Regions from separate parts of the Aurantimonas sp. DM33-3 genome, predicted to be linked through region 1. Evidence: predicted binding sites of a transcription regulator. Region 1 holds the regulator's gene; each other region holds the start of a gene.
The links. The regulator PhoB, encoded in region 1, activates phosphate uptake and scavenging genes when phosphate is short. The targets are predictions, from matches to a motif close to TGTCATNNANCTGTCAT.
Positions count from the first base shown of each region.

Region 2: a site for PhoB is predicted at 1,707-1,723, ahead of H9Q09_RS14515 (DUF2794 domain-containing protein). Genes of this name have one in related genera too.
Region 3: a site for PhoB is predicted at 2,201-2,217, ahead of H9Q09_RS00575 (1-acyl-sn-glycerol-3-phosphate acyltransferase). Genes of this name have one in related genera too.
Region 4: a site for PhoB is predicted at 2,273-2,289, ahead of phnC (phosphonate ABC transporter ATP-binding protein). Genes of this name have one in related genera too.

Region 1 is NZ_JACSGS010000003.1:73,016-77,127, forward strand. Features, by position in the region: gene H9Q09_RS05340 (aspartate aminotransferase family protein) at 1-57, opposite strand, end outside; gene H9Q09_RS05345 (GcrA family cell cycle regulator) at 507-1,070, shown strand; gene phoB (phosphate regulon transcriptional regulator PhoB) at 1,177-1,920, opposite strand; gene phoU (phosphate signaling complex protein PhoU) at 1,926-2,672, opposite strand; gene pstB (phosphate ABC transporter ATP-binding protein PstB) at 2,692-3,504, opposite strand; gene pstA (phosphate ABC transporter permease PstA) at 3,525-4,112, opposite strand, start outside.
Region 2 is NZ_JACSGS010000010.1:75,171-79,282, reverse strand. Features, by position in the region: gene acnA (aconitate hydratase AcnA) at 1-622, shown strand, start outside; gene H9Q09_RS14520 (DUF1223 domain-containing protein) at 862-1,629, shown strand; gene H9Q09_RS14515 (DUF2794 domain-containing protein) at 1,846-2,151, shown strand; gene H9Q09_RS14510 (GNAT family N-acetyltransferase) at 2,162-2,704, opposite strand; gene H9Q09_RS14505 (Bax inhibitor-1/YccA family protein) at 2,906-3,664, opposite strand; gene H9Q09_RS14500 (ABC transporter permease) at 3,911-4,112, opposite strand, start outside.
Region 3 is NZ_JACSGS010000001.1:103,719-107,830, forward strand. Features, by position in the region: gene H9Q09_RS00565 (Gmad2 immunoglobulin-like domain-containing protein) at 1-25, opposite strand, end outside; gene thrS (threonine--tRNA ligase) at 180-2,156, shown strand; gene H9Q09_RS00575 (1-acyl-sn-glycerol-3-phosphate acyltransferase) at 2,260-3,114, shown strand; gene H9Q09_RS00580 (hypothetical protein) at 3,150-4,112, opposite strand, start outside.
Region 4 is NZ_JACSGS010000021.1:15,752-19,863, reverse strand. Features, by position in the region: gene H9Q09_RS20320 (alpha-D-ribose 1-methylphosphonate 5-phosphate C-P-lyase PhnJ) at 1-95, shown strand, start outside; gene phnK (phosphonate C-P lyase system protein PhnK) at 101-880, shown strand; gene phnL (phosphonate C-P lyase system protein PhnL) at 884-1,606, shown strand; gene H9Q09_RS20305 (DapH/DapD/GlmU-related protein) at 1,607-2,221, shown strand; gene phnC (phosphonate ABC transporter ATP-binding protein) at 2,337-3,194, shown strand; gene phnD (phosphonate ABC transporter substrate-binding protein) at 3,235-4,112, shown strand, end outside.

The DNA of each region.
Region 1 (4,112 bases):
CGGCGCGCGTGCATAGGTCTCGAAGAGTGGCGAGGAATGGTCCGTCGTGTCAGCCATGGCCTTTGACTTTGCTGGATCGTAAGAGTCGGATCCGGTTGTTGTTGCGGGATCGGTCCGGCGCGCGAACCGCTGGGGCGGGATGCTTGAAACGCCAAAGCCTGCCGATGGGGCAGGCTTTCGAGCGTTTTCCGAGACTTCGGAGCTTCCGCTATACCATGGCGAGCCGACGCGGTGTCAATCGAACCGCATTTTCGCCCTGCTTGTCGGTCATAGGCTTGACGAACGTCACGGGCGGCAACAAAGGCTGGGGAAAAGCCCCAAACGATTCCCCTGCGTCCCCGGCGAGCCTTGTCAGCGAGTCCGCGGCTGGGCTATCTTGCCGTCAAGATACTAGATTTCGTGCGGCGGACCTAGTTCCTCAATATATCTTGTGCGTTCTGGCGCGGTCAGCCGTCGCGCTTGTGGAGGGATTCCAGCCGTCGCGACTATGCCGAAAGGAGCTTGCCATGGGCTGGACTGACGAACGCGTGGAGCTGCTCAAGCAGCTCTGGACCGAAGGCCTGAGTGCCAGCCAGATCGCCGACCGCCTGGGCGGCGTCAGCCGCAATGCCGTGATCGGCAAGGTGCACCGCCTGAAACTCGAATCGCGGGCCCGCCAGCCGAATGTCGCGCAGCCGGTCGCCGTCGAGCGCCCTGCCCCGCGCCGCACGGCCGAGGTCGAGACTGTCGAGATGGTGGTGCCGGCCCGTCTGGTCGCCGCCTCGCAGCAGCAGGCCCCGAGCCGCTCCATGCCGCGCACCATGGGCGCCACCGCGCTGAAGATGGAGCCGGAGGAAGAGCTGGAGGTGATGGATCAGCCGCAGGAGCGCGAGAGCGCCGAAGTGGTGCCGATCGCCCGCAAGCTCAGCCTCGTCGAGCTGACCGAGACCACCTGCAAATGGCCGGTCGGCGACCCGATGAAGCCGGACTTCCATTTCTGCGGCAACAACGCCCGCGATGCCTCGCCCTATTGCGCCTATCACGCCAAGCTGGCCTTCCAGCCCTTCTCGGATCGCCGCCGCGCCCGCTAGGCGCCGCAGGCCCCACCGAATGAAAAACACCCCGCGTGGCCAGGCCGCGCGGGGTGTTTGCGTTTCAGGCTCGTGAAGAAGCCGCCCGGCGCCGGGCGGAGACCCGTCAGGCGCCGGCGCTCAGTCGCGTGCGGGCCGGCGCGGCCGGGGACCTGGCGGCGCTGAACTGCTCGTCCAGCGCATAGCCGGCGCCGCGCACGGTGCGGATCGGGTCGCGCTCGCGGCCGCGATTGATCGCCTTGCGCAGCCGGCCGACATGCACGTCCACCGTGCGCTCGTCGACATAGATGTCGCGGCCCCACACGCCGTCGAGCAGCTGCTCGCGGGAGAACACCCGGCCCGGCGACTGCATGAAGAATTCCATCAGCTTGAACTCGGTCGGTCCGAGCTTGAGCTCGCGGCCGGCGCGCCGCACCCGATGGGTCTCGCGGTCGAGGTCGATGTCGCCGGCGACAAGCTGGCTGGAGATCTTCTCGGGCTTGGAGCGGCGCAGCATGGCCCGCACCCGGGCAATCAGCTCCGGCGTCGAGAACGGCTTGACGACATAGTCGTCCGCGCCGACCGACAGGCCGCGCACCCGCTCGCTCTCCTCGCCGCGCGCCGTCAGCATCAGGATCGGCAGGCGCTCGGTCTCCTCGCGCTGGCGCAGCCGCCGGCACAGCTCGACGCCCGAGAGGCCCGGCAGCATCCAGTCGAGGATCAGGAGGTCGGGCACCTCCTCCTTCAGCCGGATGTCGGCCTCGTCGCCCCGGTCGATGACGTCGACGACGTAGCCCTCGGCCTCGAGATTGTACCGCAGGAGAATGCCGAGGGCTTCCTCGTCCTCGACGACGACGATCCGTGCGCTCATCGGTTTCAGCCCCCGTCAGCCTGGCTCGGCGGGTCGTTCGGCACCGGCTGGGTCATCGTCGCCGTGTTGTCGCCCTTCGGCCGCTCGTTCTCGAGCTGCTTGCCGGTCTGGATGTAATAGACCGTCTCGGCGATGTTGGTGGCGTGATCGCCGATCCGCTCGATGTTCTTGGCCGAGAACAGGAGATGGGTGCAGGAGGTGATGTTGCGCGGATCCTCCATCATGTAGGTCAGGAGCTCGCGGAAGATCGAGGTGTACATCGCGTCGATCTGCTCGTCGTTCTCGCGCATGGCGAGCGCGCGCTCGTAGTCCCGCTCGCCATAGGCGTCGAGCACTTCCTTGAGCTGCTCCAGCGCCATTTCCGACAGATGCTCGATGCCGCGCACCAGCTGCACCGGATGGGCATGGTCGTGGACCGCGATCACCCGCTTGGCGATGTTCTTGGCCAGGTCGCCGATCCGCTCCAGGTCGTTGGAGATGCGGATGGCGCCGACGATCTCGCGCAGGTCGACGGCCATCGGCTGGCGCTTGGCGATGGTCATGATCGCCCGCTCGTCGAGCGCCCGCTGGGCATCGTCCAGCAGCAGATCGTCGGCGACCACCGACTGGGCCAGCCCCCAGTCGCTGCGCATCAGCGCGGCGACCGACTGTTCGACCATCCGCTCGGCCATCCCACCCATTTCCGAGATCCGGCGGACGATCAGCTTCAGCTCGTCTTCGTAGGACGTGACTGTATGTTCGGTCATGGGCATGACGCTTCCTTGCCTTCGTTCAGCCGAAGCGGCCGGTGATGTAGTCCTGGGTGCGCTTGTCGTCCGGGTTGGAGAACATCTTCTCCGTCGGGCCGACCTCCACCAGATAGCCGAGATGGAACATCGCCGTGCGCTGCGAGACGCGCGCCGCCTGCTGCATCGAATGGGTGACGATGACGATGGTGTAGTTCTGCTTCAGCTCGTCGATCAGTTCCTCGACCTTGGCGGTCGCGATCGGATCGAGGGCCGAACAGGGCTCGTCCATCAGGATCACCTCGGGCGACACCGCGATGGCGCGGGCGATGCACAGGCGCTGCTGCTGGCCGCCCGACAGGCCGGTGCCCGGCTCGGCGAGCCGGTCCTTGACCTCTTCGTAGAGGCCGGCCTTGCGCAGGCTGGTGACGACGATCTCCTCGAGCTCGGCCTTGGTCGAGGCGAGCCCGTGGATCTTCGGACCGTAGGCGACATTGTCGAAGATCGACTTCGGAAACGGGTTGGGCTTCTGGAAGACCATGCCGACCCGCGCCCGCAGCTCGACCACGTCGATCGCCGGATCGTAGACGTCCTCGCCGTCCAGGGTGATCTTGCCGCCCACCCTGGCGATGTCGATCGTGTCGTTCATCCGGTTCAGGCAGCGCAGGAAGGTCGACTTGCCGCAGCCCGACGGTCCGATGAGCGCCGTCACCTGGTTCTCCTCGACATCGAGATCGATGTCGTAGAGCGCCTGCTTGGGACCGTAATGGACGGTCACCTTCTCGGATCGCATCTTGATCGGACGGGTAGGTTGCACGGCAGGCCCTTTCGCTAACGACACCTGGATATTTTCCATCATGGGAGTCTCCTGTCGCATATCTACCAGCGCCGTTCGAGACGGCGTCGCAGAAGGACCGCCGTAAGGTTCATGATCGAGAGGAAGGCCAGGAGCACGCAGATGGCCGCACTGGTGCGCGCCACGAAGCCGCGTTCCGGGCTGTCGAACCAGATGAAGATCTGGGTCGGAAGCGCCGTCGAGGGATCGAGAGGACCCGACGGGGCCGAGGTGATGAAGGCGTTCATGCCGATCAGCAGCAGCGGGGCCGCCTCGCCGAGCGCCTGGGCCAGGCCGATGATCACCCCGGTGAGGATGCCCGGCAGGGCCAGCGGCAGGACGTGATGGCCGATCACCTGCATCTCCGAGGCGCCGACACCGCGCGCCGCCTCGCGGATCGAGGGCGGCACCGCCTTCAAGGCGTTCCGGGTGACGATGATGATCGTCGGCAGGGTCATCAGCGACAGCACCATGCCGCCGACCAGCGGCACCGAACGCGGCAGTCCGAAGACGCCGATGAACAGCGCGAGGCCGAGGAGACCGAAGACGATCGAGGGCACCGCCGCCAGGTTGTTGATGTTGATCTCGATGAAGTCCGTGAACCGGTTCTTCGGCGCGAACTCCTCCAGATA
Region 2 (4,112 bases), on a different contig from region 1:
CGGCCCGGCCGGCGACTATCTCGTCAGCCATCAGGTCCGCCCGGTGGACTTCAACTCCTACGGCGCGCGCCGCGGCAACCACGAAGTCATGATGCGCGGCACCTTCGCCAACATCCGCATCAAGAACGAGATGGTGCCCGGCGTCGAAGGCGGCGTGACCTGCCACCAGCCGTCCGGCGCGCAGATGCCGATCTACGACGCGGCGATGAAGTACAAGGACGAGGGCGTGCCGCTCGTCATCTTCGCCGGCAAGGAATACGGCACCGGCTCGTCGCGTGACTGGGCGGCCAAGGGCACCGTGCTCCTCGGCGTGCGTGCGGTCATCGCCGAGAGCTTCGAGCGCATCCACCGCTCCAACCTCGTCGGCATGGGCGTCGTGCCCTTCGTCTTCGCGGAGGAAGGCACCTCCTGGCAGTCGCTCGGCATCAAGGGCGACGAGAAGGTGACCATCGACGGCCTGACCGAACTGAAGCCGCGCCAGATCCTGGAAGCCCGGATCGAGGCGTCCGACGGTTCGGTGCAGACGGTGAAGATCCAGGCCCGCATCGATACGCTGGACGAGCTGGAATATTACCGCAACGGCGGCATCCTGCAGTACGTCCTGCGCCGCCTCGCCGCCTGATGGGCGATCCCGGCAGGTCCCTGCGGCCCGCCTGACAATCGAAGCCGCCGGTTCCAGGACCGGCGGCTTTGCCATGTCGGCGACCCGGCACTCTCCGTCACCGCCAAGTGACTAGCGGGTGTTCGTCCCGACCTCTAGGTTCGCATCATGAACACAGCCCCCGACCGATCCCTGCGGCCCTGCGCCGTCACGCCGAGCATGGACCTGCCGCTCGTGCGCAGCGTCTCGCCATGAGGCCGATGCTCGCGGGTCTGTGTGCGCTCCTCGCCGCGTCGCTGCCGGTCGCGCAGGCCGCCGGTGCCGGGCAGATCGAGATCCGCCCCGTCGAACAGGTCGTCGAGCTCTTCACCAGCCAGGGCTGCTCGTCCTGCCCGCCGGCCGACCGGATTCTCAGCCGGCTCGCCGTCGAACCAGGCATCCTCGCCCTCGCCTATCACGTCGATTACTGGGACTATATCGGCTGGCGCGACACCCACGGCTCCAGCGAGAACACCGAGCGCCAGCGCGCCTATGCCGCGGCCTTCGGCACCACCACCATCTACACCCCGCAGGTCGTGGTGAACGGCGTTGCCGACGCCATCGGCTCGCATGAGGGCAAGGTCCGCGCGCTGATGGACAATCATCCGCTGAAGGCGGCCGGCAAGGGCGCGAGCGTTACCATGCGCGTCGACGACGACCGGCTGCATATCACCGCCGACGTCGCCGGCGCCAAGGCCGGCGGCCGTCAGCCGGTGCTGATGCTCGTGACCTATGACGACGAGACCCGGACGGCGATCGACCGCGGCGAGAACCGCGGCACCACCATCGTCAACAGCCATGCGGTGCAGGACTGGCGCATCCTCGGCATGTGGTCCGGCGAACCGCTAGAGGTCGACCTGCCGCTGGAGATGCTGACCCGCCCCGAAGGCGAGAGCCGGGGCTGGGCGGCGCTGCTGCAGTCGGTGACCGACGAGGGCAAGCCCGGCCCGATCCTGGCGGCGGCGCAGGTCGAGTTCCACCAGCGCTGAGCGGCAACGCCCGCATCGACCGGCCGAAACGGTCTCGCGGCGATCGGTTGAATCGCTTTGGCGCGACCCCATTTCCGTGTCACCATATGGTCACGAGCCAGAGCGCGCCCCGCCGAGCGGCGCATGATCGCACGAGGGGCTGACTTGGATTTTTCCGGATCGAACGGCGACAGCGCGTCCAATCTCCTGCCGTTTCCCGGCTCCCGTCCGTCGGACATGCCGATCGTGTCCTTCGACCGGCACGAACTCTCCCAGATCCTGCGTATCTACGGCCGCATGGTCGCCGCCGGCGAATGGCGCGACTACGCCATCGACATGCTGAAGGACCGGGCGGTCTTCTCCGTCTTCCGCCGGACCAGCGAGATGCCGATGTACCGGATCGAGAAGAACCCCAAGCTCGCCCGCAAGCAGGGCGCCTATCAGGTGGTCGCCGCCGGCGGGCTGATCCTCAAGCGCGGCCACGATCTGGCGACCGTGCTGGGCGTCTTCGACAAGAATCTGAAGCGCACCGAGATCGGCTGATCCGCCAAGCTCAGCCCGGGTGGCGCGTCTCGTCGGGCAGGCTGTCGCCGCCGAGGGGCAGTTGCATCAGCACCGTGTCGATCCAGCGGCCGAACTTGAAGCCGGAATTCTCGAACACGCCGATCATCTTGAAGCCCGCCCGCTCGTGCAGGCGGATCGACGGCGTGTGGTCGGAGCCGCCGATGACGGCGATCATCTGGCGGAAGCCGCGCTCCGCCGACAGTTCCACCAGCCGCGTCAGGAGATCTGTGCCGATCCGGCGGCCTTTCGCTTCGGGCGCCAGATAGACCGAATCCTCCACCGCGAAGCGATAGGCCGGCCGCGTGCGGAAGGCGTTGGCATAGGCGTAGCCGAGCACTGTCCCGTCCGCGTCCTCGGCGACGATATAGGGAAAGCCCTGCCCGGTGATCGCGTTGAAGCGCGCTTCCATCTCGGCCTGGTCCGGCGGCACCAGCTCGAAGGACGCCGTGCCGTGGAGGACCGCATCCTCGTAGATCGCGGTCAGGGCGGGCACGTCCGCAAGGACGGCGAGACGGATCGTGTGGGCACTCATGGACGCGGCGGCTCTTCGCTTGTTTGGTCCCGCTTCTGATGCACCGCCCAGCGCAGCGGATCAATGCCGCCCTGCAGGGCCGGCCGCGGAAATTCACCGACTAGCGATCGCCAAACACGGCGTCCGCGGCGGGATGCCGCGCCCACGAAAAAGGGCGGCCCGCGGGCCGCCCTCGTCAACTCACATCCCTGGTCGGGCAGACTATTCGCGGTTGCCGAACAGCTGCAGCAGGAACAGGAACATGTTCAGGAAGTCGAGATAGAGGCGCAGGGCGCCCATCACGGCCTTGCGGCCCATGACGGTCGAGCCGTCACCCTCGTAGTACATTTCCTTGATCTGCTGCGTGTCGTAGGCGGTCAGCCCCGCGAAGACGAGCACGCCGATCACCGAGATGGCGAACTGCAGGGCCGGCGAGGCGAGGAAGATGTTCACGACCATCGCGATCACGATGCCGATCACGCCCATGAACAGGAACGAGCCCCAGCCCGAGATGTCCCGCTTGGTGGTATAGCCCCAGAGCGACAGCGCGCCGAAGGAGGCTGCGGTGATGAAGAACACCTGGGTGATGGATTCGCCGGTATAGACCGCGAAGATCGAGGCCAGCGAGACGCCGACCATCGCCGAATAGATCCAGAAGGTCGTCTGGGCGGCTGCGACGCTCATCTTGTGGACCCGGAACGACAGGAAGAAGACCATGCCGAGCGGGGCCAGCATCACCACCCATTTGAGCGGCGTGTTGAAGAGCGTGTTGCCGAGCTGCGTGAGACCGACGACATCACCGGCGTCGTTCGTCACGAAGGACAGCATGTACAGGGCGTAGGCCGCGACGCCGGTCAGCGCCACACCGCCTGCCATCAGGTTGTAGACCTTGAGCATGTAGGAGCGGAGGCCCTGGTCGATGTCCGCTCTGGTACCGGCGGCTGGCACAGTGCGAGCGCCGGCGTTCCGATATTCCGCCATGGAAGAATTCCTTTCTGCGTGTCCCGTCCGGTGTCCATATCCGGCACGAAATGGCCGGCACATGGAGGCGCCGCTGGCGGGACGCCCAGCGATCCTGACGATAATATGCGGATGGGCCGCGCGGCACACAAGAGTACCCCGCCGCGCGGTGACGAAATCGCGCGGATTCAGGATTAATTCTGCGTTATCCGCGGCCTGAACCAGCTCCGTCAGGGCCGACGGGCGGCTCATATCCGCGAGCGCCCGTCAGAGATTGCGCAGGACAGGCGCCGCCTTCTGCCCGAGAACGCGCCAAGTGCCGGCGAGGCCGATCCCCACCGTCAGCACCAGCGAGACGCCGAGCGTCGTCAGCGCCACTGTCCAGTCGAAGACGAAGGGCAGCTGCATGATCTGGTCGACCACGAACCACGCCGCCGCCGCGCCCGCGCCGATGGCGAAGATGCCGGTG
Region 3 (4,112 bases), on a different contig from region 1:
TCGGCTGCAGGATTTCGATGTTCATCGAACTGGCTCCCTTGCATCGGAACGCCGCATCCAAATATATCCCGCCCGAACCCCTTGAGCAATCGTACCCGACTGCCACCGTTCGGCCGGCCGTTGCCGGTCACAGCAACCACCCGCGATCGTAGGCGGGACTGGAACGAAAGAGATACATGATGGCGAACGCCGTTTCCCTGACCTTCCCCGATGGATCCGTGCGCGAATACGAGGCCGACACGAGCGGCCGTGACATCGCGGGCGGCATCTCCAAATCGCTTCTGAAGAAATCCGTCGCCTATGCGCTCGACGGCGAGGTCCGCGACCTGGCCGACCCGGTCGGCCGTGCCGGGGCGATCGAGATCATCACCCGCGACGACCCGCGTGCGCTGGAGCTGATCCGCCACGATGCGGCGCACGTCATGGCCGAGGCGGTGCAGGAATTGTGGCCGGGCACCCAGGTCACGATCGGCCCGGTGATCGAGAACGGCTTCTTCTACGATTTCGCCCGCGACACGCCGTTCACGCCAGACGACCTGCCGCTCATCGAGAAGAAGATGACGGAGATCATCCGCCGCAACGCGCCCTTCACCAAGGAGGTCTGGTCGCGCGACAAGGCCAAGGCGGTCTTCGCCGAGAAGGGCGAGGCCTACAAGGTCGAGCTCGTCGACGCGATTCCCGAAGGCCAGGACCTGAAGATCTACAGCCAGGGCGACTGGTTCGACCTCTGCCGGGGACCGCACATGGCGGCGACCGGCCAGATCGGCGACGCCTTCAAGCTGATGAAGGTGGCCGGCGCCTACTGGCGCGGCGATTCCAACAATCCGATGCTGACGCGCATCTACGGTACCGCCTGGGCCACCAAGGAGCAGCTCGCGGCCTATCTCCACATGCTGGAAGAGGCCGAGAAGCGCGACCACCGGCGGCTCGGCCGCGAGATGGACCTGTTCCATTTCCAGGAGGACGCGCCGGGCACGGTGTTCTGGCATCCCAAGGGCTGGCGTCTCTACCAGACGCTCGTTTCCTATGTGCGCCGGCGCCAGGAGGCCGAGGGCTACCAGGAAGTGAACGCGCCGCAGCTCCTCGAGCGCTCGCTCTGGGAGACCTCCGGGCACTGGGAGAAATATCACGAGGACATGTTCGTCACCGAGACGGAGGACGAGCGGGTCTTCGCGCTGAAGCCGATGAACTGCCCTGGGCACGTGCAGATCTTCAAGCACGGGCTGAAGAGCTATCGCGACCTGCCGCTGAAGATCGCCGAGTTCGGCGCCGTGCATCGCTACGAGCCGTCCGGCGCGCTGCACGGGCTGATGCGCGTGCGCGCCTTCACGCAGGATGACGCCCACGTCTTCTGCACCGAGGAGCAGATCACCGCCGAGAGCCTGAAGATCAACGATCTGATCCTGTCGATCTATCGCGATTTCGGCTTCGAGGACGTGCTGGTGAAGCTGTCCACGCGGCCCGAGAAGCGCGTCGGGTCCGACGAATTGTGGGACAAGGCGGAAGCCTCGATGCGCGACGTTCTCGCCATCATCGAGGAGCAGGGCGAGGGCCACATAACCACGGCCGTCGCCGAGGGTGACGGGGCGTTCTACGGCCCGAAATACGAGTACACCCTGCGCGACGCGATCGGCCGGCAATGGCAGGTCGGCACCAACCAGGTGGACTTTAACCTGCCGGGCCGCTTCGGCGCGTTCTACATCGATCGCGATTCGGAGAAGAAGACGCCGGTGATGCTGCATCGCGCGATGCTGGGCTCGGTCGAGCGCTTCATCGGCATCCTGATCGAGAACTGCGCCGGCCATCTGCCGCTGTGGCTGTCGCCGCTGCAGGTCGTCGTGGCGACGATCACCTCCGAAGCCGACGACTATGCGCTGCAGGTCGCCGAGGAACTGCGCCAGGCCGGCCTGCAGGTCGAGACCGATCTGCGCAACGAGAAGATCAACTACAAGGTCCGCGAGCACTCCATGGCCAAGGTCCCGGTGATCATGGTCTGCGGCAAGCGCGAGGCCGAGGAGCGGACCGTCAACATCCGCCGTCTGGGCGCGCGCGAACAGACGCCGATGGCGCTGGACGATGCGGTCGCGGCGCTCGCCGACGAGGCCGTGCCGCCGGACCTGAAGCGCCGGCAGGAGGCGCGCCGCAAGGTCGCCTGAGACGAACATTCGACGGGCCCCGGAGCCGATCCGGGGCCCGTTTTCGTCATCGGCCTGTCATCGGTCGTCGGCTAGGGACGGGAAAACCGTTCATGGCCGGCCGATGCGAACCACGACCCATCTGACCTACGCCCGTCCCTCGGACACGCTCGTCCGGCGCCTCGCCATCCGCTCCATGGAAGAGCTCTCCGGCCGCCGCCGGCTTGCCCGGCTCTATGCGGTCTGGCAGCGCCATCTCGCATCCGGCGACGTGCCGGCCTTCGGCATGATGCTCGATCTGATGCGGATCAGCCTGCGGATCGAAGGCCGCCTGCCGGACCCGGCAACATTGCCCGAGCGTCTGGTGATGGTCGCCAACCATCCCTTCGGGATCGGCGACGGCGTCGCGCTTCTGGCCCTGGCCGAACAGCTCGGCCGGCCGTTCCGCATCCTCATCAATGCCGATCTGATGAAGATCCCCGAAATGGCCGCCTATGGGCTGCCGGTGACCTTCGAGGAGACGCGCGCGGCGATGGCCGCCAACATGGCCACCCGGGTCGAGGCGATGCGGCTTCTGGCCGAGGGCACGACCATCGTCGTCTTTCCGGCCGGCGGCGTGGCCACGGCGCCGAAGATCTTCGGCGAGGCTGCCGATCTGCCCTGGAAGCAGTTCACGGCGCGGCTGATCCGGTCGGGCGGCGCCGCCGTCCTGCCGATCCATGTCCACGGCCAGAACGGGCCGCTGTTCCATTTCGTCAGCCGCTGGTCGATGACGCTCCGCGTCGGGCTACTGATCGGTGAGTTCCGGCGCAGATACGGCCGGTCCATCGACCTCAGCATCGGGCCGTTGATCGCATCCGGGGAATTGTCCGCCATCGGCGACCGACGGCTCTTGACCGAGCGCCTGCGCCAGGCCGTGTTCAATCTGGCGCGGCCGGCCGCCCAGCCACAGTCCGAGTTCGAACCGATCGCCGCCTGATTCGGATCTTCGACCGAAGGGGATGATCGAGGGGGCTAGTCGCCCGATCCGGCAAGCGGGTCCGGCGTCTCCGCGAGATCCGACGTCAGCACTTCCACGTCGGTGTTCTGGCCGGGTTCCACCGCGAAGGCCCGCTGGTAGACCTTGTCGTTGTTGCGGGCGACGATGACGTAGTCGCCCGAGGCCAGCACCATCGACGGAAACGCGCCGACGCTTTCGCGCACCGGGTCGCCCGAGGCCGTGGTCACCGACCATGCCGTGTCGGCGATTGCCTCGCCGCCGGGCTCGCGCACCAGCTTCATCGTCAACAGGGCGGCACGGTGCTGCAACGTGGCGTCGGTGACCTTGCCCGGCTCGACGCGGATGTCGGCCCGCACCGAGGCGTTCACCGAGCCGTAGCTGGACACGATGTGATAGGTGCCGGCGTTCAGCCGCAGCACCTTGTTGGGCGGCACGTCGCTGGCGATCAGGTCGCGGTCGCTCTCGTTCTCGGCGTCGCTGTAGACGTCGAAGGAGAGGCGGGCCGGCTCGATCGTCTGGCCGTCGCCGACCATGGCGTCCAGCCGCAGGCCGCCGGCATTGAGCGTGATGGTCTCCTGCGTCTTCACGCCGGTGAAGTCGATCCGCTTCACGACCCCGGCGCGGCCGAATCCGACGTGCAGGATGTAGGACCCCGCCGGGACCTCGAAATTGGCTTCGCTGCTTTCGGACGAGGCGATCAGGGTCGCGCGTCCGTCGATGGCCGGAATGGCCGAGAACAGCCGCCAGACGAGCCCGTTGGGGATCGGCTCGCCGTCCTCGGTCAGCCGGGCCTTCAGGGTCAGCGTCGCGCGCGAACGGATGATGTCCTGGCTGGGCATGTTCTGCGGGGCGTAGGCGGGCAGACCCGGAAGCTCGATCTTCGGCGCCTTCGGAATGCCGGGCGCGACGGGCAGGGCGATCGGGTCGAACCGCTGCAGGCCGCGCGTCGGCGCTGCGCCAACATCCGCGGCGTTGGG
Region 4 (4,112 bases), on a different contig from region 1:
CCGACACCGACCATTGCGAAACGCGGCGCGAGGCCGGCCATGCCGGCGACGGTGGACCGGCTCTACGGCAAGAGACCAGGCAGGGCGAGGCATGACATTGATGGACCAGGCATCGCCGCTTCTCACCGTTCGCGACCTCACCCGCCGCTATGGCGCCCGGGTCGGCTGTGAAGCCGTTTCGTTCGACGTCTGGCCCGGCGAGGTCGTCGCCATCGTCGGCGAGTCCGGCTCCGGCAAGACGACACTGCTGAACTGCATCGCAGCGCGCATGGCCCCGACGTCGGGCAGCGTCTCCTACGCCATGCGCGACGGCACGTTGCGCGATCTCGCCAGCCTCGGCGAGGCCGAACGACGCCTCCTGATGCGCACCGACTGGGGCTTCGTCCACCAGCATGCCGCCGACGGCCTGCGGATGCGGGTGTCGGCCGGCGCCAATGTCGGCGAACGGCTGATGGCGGTCGGCGAGCGCCATTATGGCGGCATTCGCGAGAGCGCCACCGACTGGCTGGGACGCGTGGAGATCGCTGCGGACCGCATCGACGACCGCCCGGACGCGTTCTCCGGCGGCATGCGCCAGCGCCTGCAGATCGCCCGCAATCTCGTCACCCGACCGCGCCTCGTCTTCATGGACGAGCCGACCGGCGGGCTCGACGTTTCGGTCCAGGCCCGGCTGCTCGACCTGATCCGCTCGCTGGTCGCCGAGATGGGCCTGTCGGTGGTGATCGTCACCCACGACCTCGCCGTGGCGCGGCTTCTCTCGCAGCGCATGATCGTCATGAAGGCCGGCCGCGTCATCGAACAGGGCCTGACCGACCGGGTCCTCGACGACCCGCACCATGCCTACACCCAGCTCCTTGTTGCCTCGATCCCGGAAAGCTGAGCCATGTCCGTGCCTTCCCAGCCGATCCTCACGGTCCGCGACGTCGCCAAGTCCTTCAACATGCATCTGCGCGGCGGCATTCGCCTGCCGGTCGTCGAGGCGGCCTCCTTCACCGTCGCGCCCGGCGAATGCGTCGTGCTGGGCGGCCCCTCGGGGGTCGGCAAATCGTCGATCCTGCGCATGGTCTATGGAAATTACGCCGTCGATTCCGGCGAAATCCTGATCCGCGACGGGGCCACTGGCAACCAGACGGACCTCGCCACCGGCGACCCGCGCCGGATCATCGCCCTTCGCCGCGACGCGATCGGCTATGTCAGCCAGTTCCTGCGCGCCATCCCGCGCGTGCCGGCGCTCGACGTCGTCGCTGAGCCGCTCGTCGCCCGTGGCACGGCGCCCGAGGCGGCGCGCGAACGGGCCCGCGTTCTGCTGGCCCGCCTCAATCTGCCCGAGCCGCTGTTCGAGCTGCCGCCCGCCACCTTCTCCGGCGGCGAGAAGCAGCGGGTGAACATCGCCCGCGGCTTCATCACCGACCACCCGCTGCTGCTGCTCGACGAACCGACCGCCTCGCTCGACGCGCAGAACCGCGACGTGGTCTGCGAGATGATCGAGGCCAAGACCGCGGCGGGCACCGCCGTGCTCGGCATCTTCCACGATGCGGCGGTGCGCGAGCGGATCGCGACGCGGATCATCGATGTCTCCGCCTTCTCCGCCCGCAAGGCGGCCTGAATGCCGAAGCTCTCCCTATCGCCGCTGGTCCACCCCAGCGCCGAGATCGAGGATTGCGCTCTCGGGCGCTACACCGAGATCGCCGAACGCTGCCGCCTGACCGAGACCGTCCTCGGCGACTATTCCTACGTGATGGAAGACGGCAGCATCTGGTGCACGGCGATCGGCAAGTTCGTGAACATCGCCGCTTGCGTCCGCATCAACGCCACCAACCACCCGACATGGCGCGCCACCCAGCACCATTTCACCTACCGGGCCGGTGATTATTTTGACGGTGAAGAGAACGAAGCGGGCTTCTTCGACTGGCGCCGCGCGCACCGGGTCGTCATCGGCCACGATGTCTGGATCGGCCATGGCGCGACGATCCTGCCCGGCGTCACCATCGGCAACGGCGCCGCGATCGGCGCGGGCGCGGTCGTCTCGAAGGACGTGCCGGCTTACACGATCGTCGGCGGCGTTCCCGCCCGGCCGATCCGGCCGCGTTTTGACGCCGAGATCGGCGCGCGCATGGATGCGCTGGCGTGGTGGGACTGGCCGCACGAGACGCTGCGCGCCGCCCTCGCCGACTTCCAAAACCTTGACGCGCGGGCGTTTCTCGACCGTCACGGCGGATAATCCGCCGCGCTTCGATGCTGCCGAGCGGCTGTCATCGAACGTTTAGAAAGTCGTCATCGCACCCACATGGAGCGCTCCTAAGAGTCACCCGTCGAGACGCTGGACGGGAGCCCGCATGAGCGCCATAGTGATCAAAGACCTGTCCAAGCGCTTCGCCCTGAAGCAGGCGCTCGACAAGGTCAGCCTGACCATTGCCGAAGGCGAGATGGTCGCGCTGATCGGCGCGTCCGGTTCCGGCAAGTCGACGCTGATCCGCCATATCGCCGGCCTCGAACGCGCCGACCGCGGCACCGGATCGAGCATTGCGCTGTTCGGCGCGCCGATCCAGTCCGACGGTAGGCTCGGCGCCGGCGCGCGCGCCATGCGCCGCGAGATCGGCGTCATCTTCCAGCAGTTCAATCTCGTCTCGCGGCTGCCGGTCATCACCAATGTCCTGCTCGGCAATCTCGGGCGCATTCCGCGCTGGCGCGGCACGCTCGGCTGGTTCTCGCGCGATGAGAAGCTTGCGGCGCGTGCCGCGCTCGGCCGCGTCGGCATTCCGGAAGTCGCCTGGCAGCGCGCCTCCACCCTGTCCGGCGGCCAGCAGCAGCGCGCGACCATCGCCCGCTGCCTTGTGCAGAAATCCCGCGTCATCCTTGCCGACGAGCCGATCGCCTCGCTCGATCCTGCCTCGGCCCGCCGCGTGATGGACGTGATCGCCGAGATCAACCGCACCGACGGGATCACCGCCGTCGTGTCGCTGCATCAGGTCGAATATGCCCGCCGCTACTGTCCCCGCACCATCGCGCTGCGCGGCGGCGAGGTCGTCTATGACGGCCCCTCCCACGCACTGACCAACGCCTTTCTGACCGAGCTCTACGGCGCGGATTCGGAAGAGCTCGTTCTTCCGGACGCGCTGCCGGTCGACGCCGACAGGCGCGTCCGGGCGACGAAGCAGGCGCCGGTGACCGCACCGGCGCTGGTGCCGGCCTGAAGTCACCACGACAGCCAAACGCAACAGGGGAAACAACGCCATGAACATGGTTCTTCGCACACTCGCCGCCGCCACGATGGTCGCCGGCATCTCGACCACGGCGCTTGCCCAGGACGAGCTCGCCTTCGGCATCATCTCCACCGAGAGCCAGCAGAATCTGCGGCCGAAATGGGAGCCGTTCCTCGCCGACATGGAAGAGAAGACCGGCCTCGCCGTGAAGCCCTTCTTCGCGTCCGACTATGCCGGCGTCATCGAGGGCATGCGTTTCGACAAGGTGCAGCTCGCCTGGTACGGCAACAAGTCCGCCATGGAAGCCGTTGATCGCGCCAATGGCGAGATCTTCGCCCAGACCGTCGATATCTCCGGCAATCCCGGCTACTGGTCGCTGGTGCTCGCACCGAAGGACTCGCCGCTCGAGAAGGTCGAGGATCTCCTGAAATGCGACCAGTCGCTGAATTTCGGCCTCGGTGACCCGAACTCGACCTCCGGCTATCTCGTCCCGATGACCTTCGTCTTCGCCGCCAACGGCGTCGACCCGAAGGAGTGCTTCAAGAACGTCACCAACGCCAACCACGAGACCAACGCCATGGCCGTCGCCAACGGCCAGGTCGATGCGGCGGCGAACAATACCGAGAGCCTCGCCCTCATCGAGAAGAACAATCCGGACGCCTTCGCCAAGATCAAGGTGATCTGGAAGTCGCCGCTGATCCCGGCCGATCCGATCGTGTGGAACACCAACCTGCCGCAGGAGAGCAAGGACAAGATCAGGGAGTTCTTCGTGACCTACGGCACCGACCAGTCGACCGGTGACGTGGCCCACGAGAAGGAAGTCCTTGCCGGCCTCGAATGGGCGCCCTTCGTCGCATCCACCAATGACCAGCTCCTGCCGATCCGCGTGATGGAACTGTCGAAGACGAT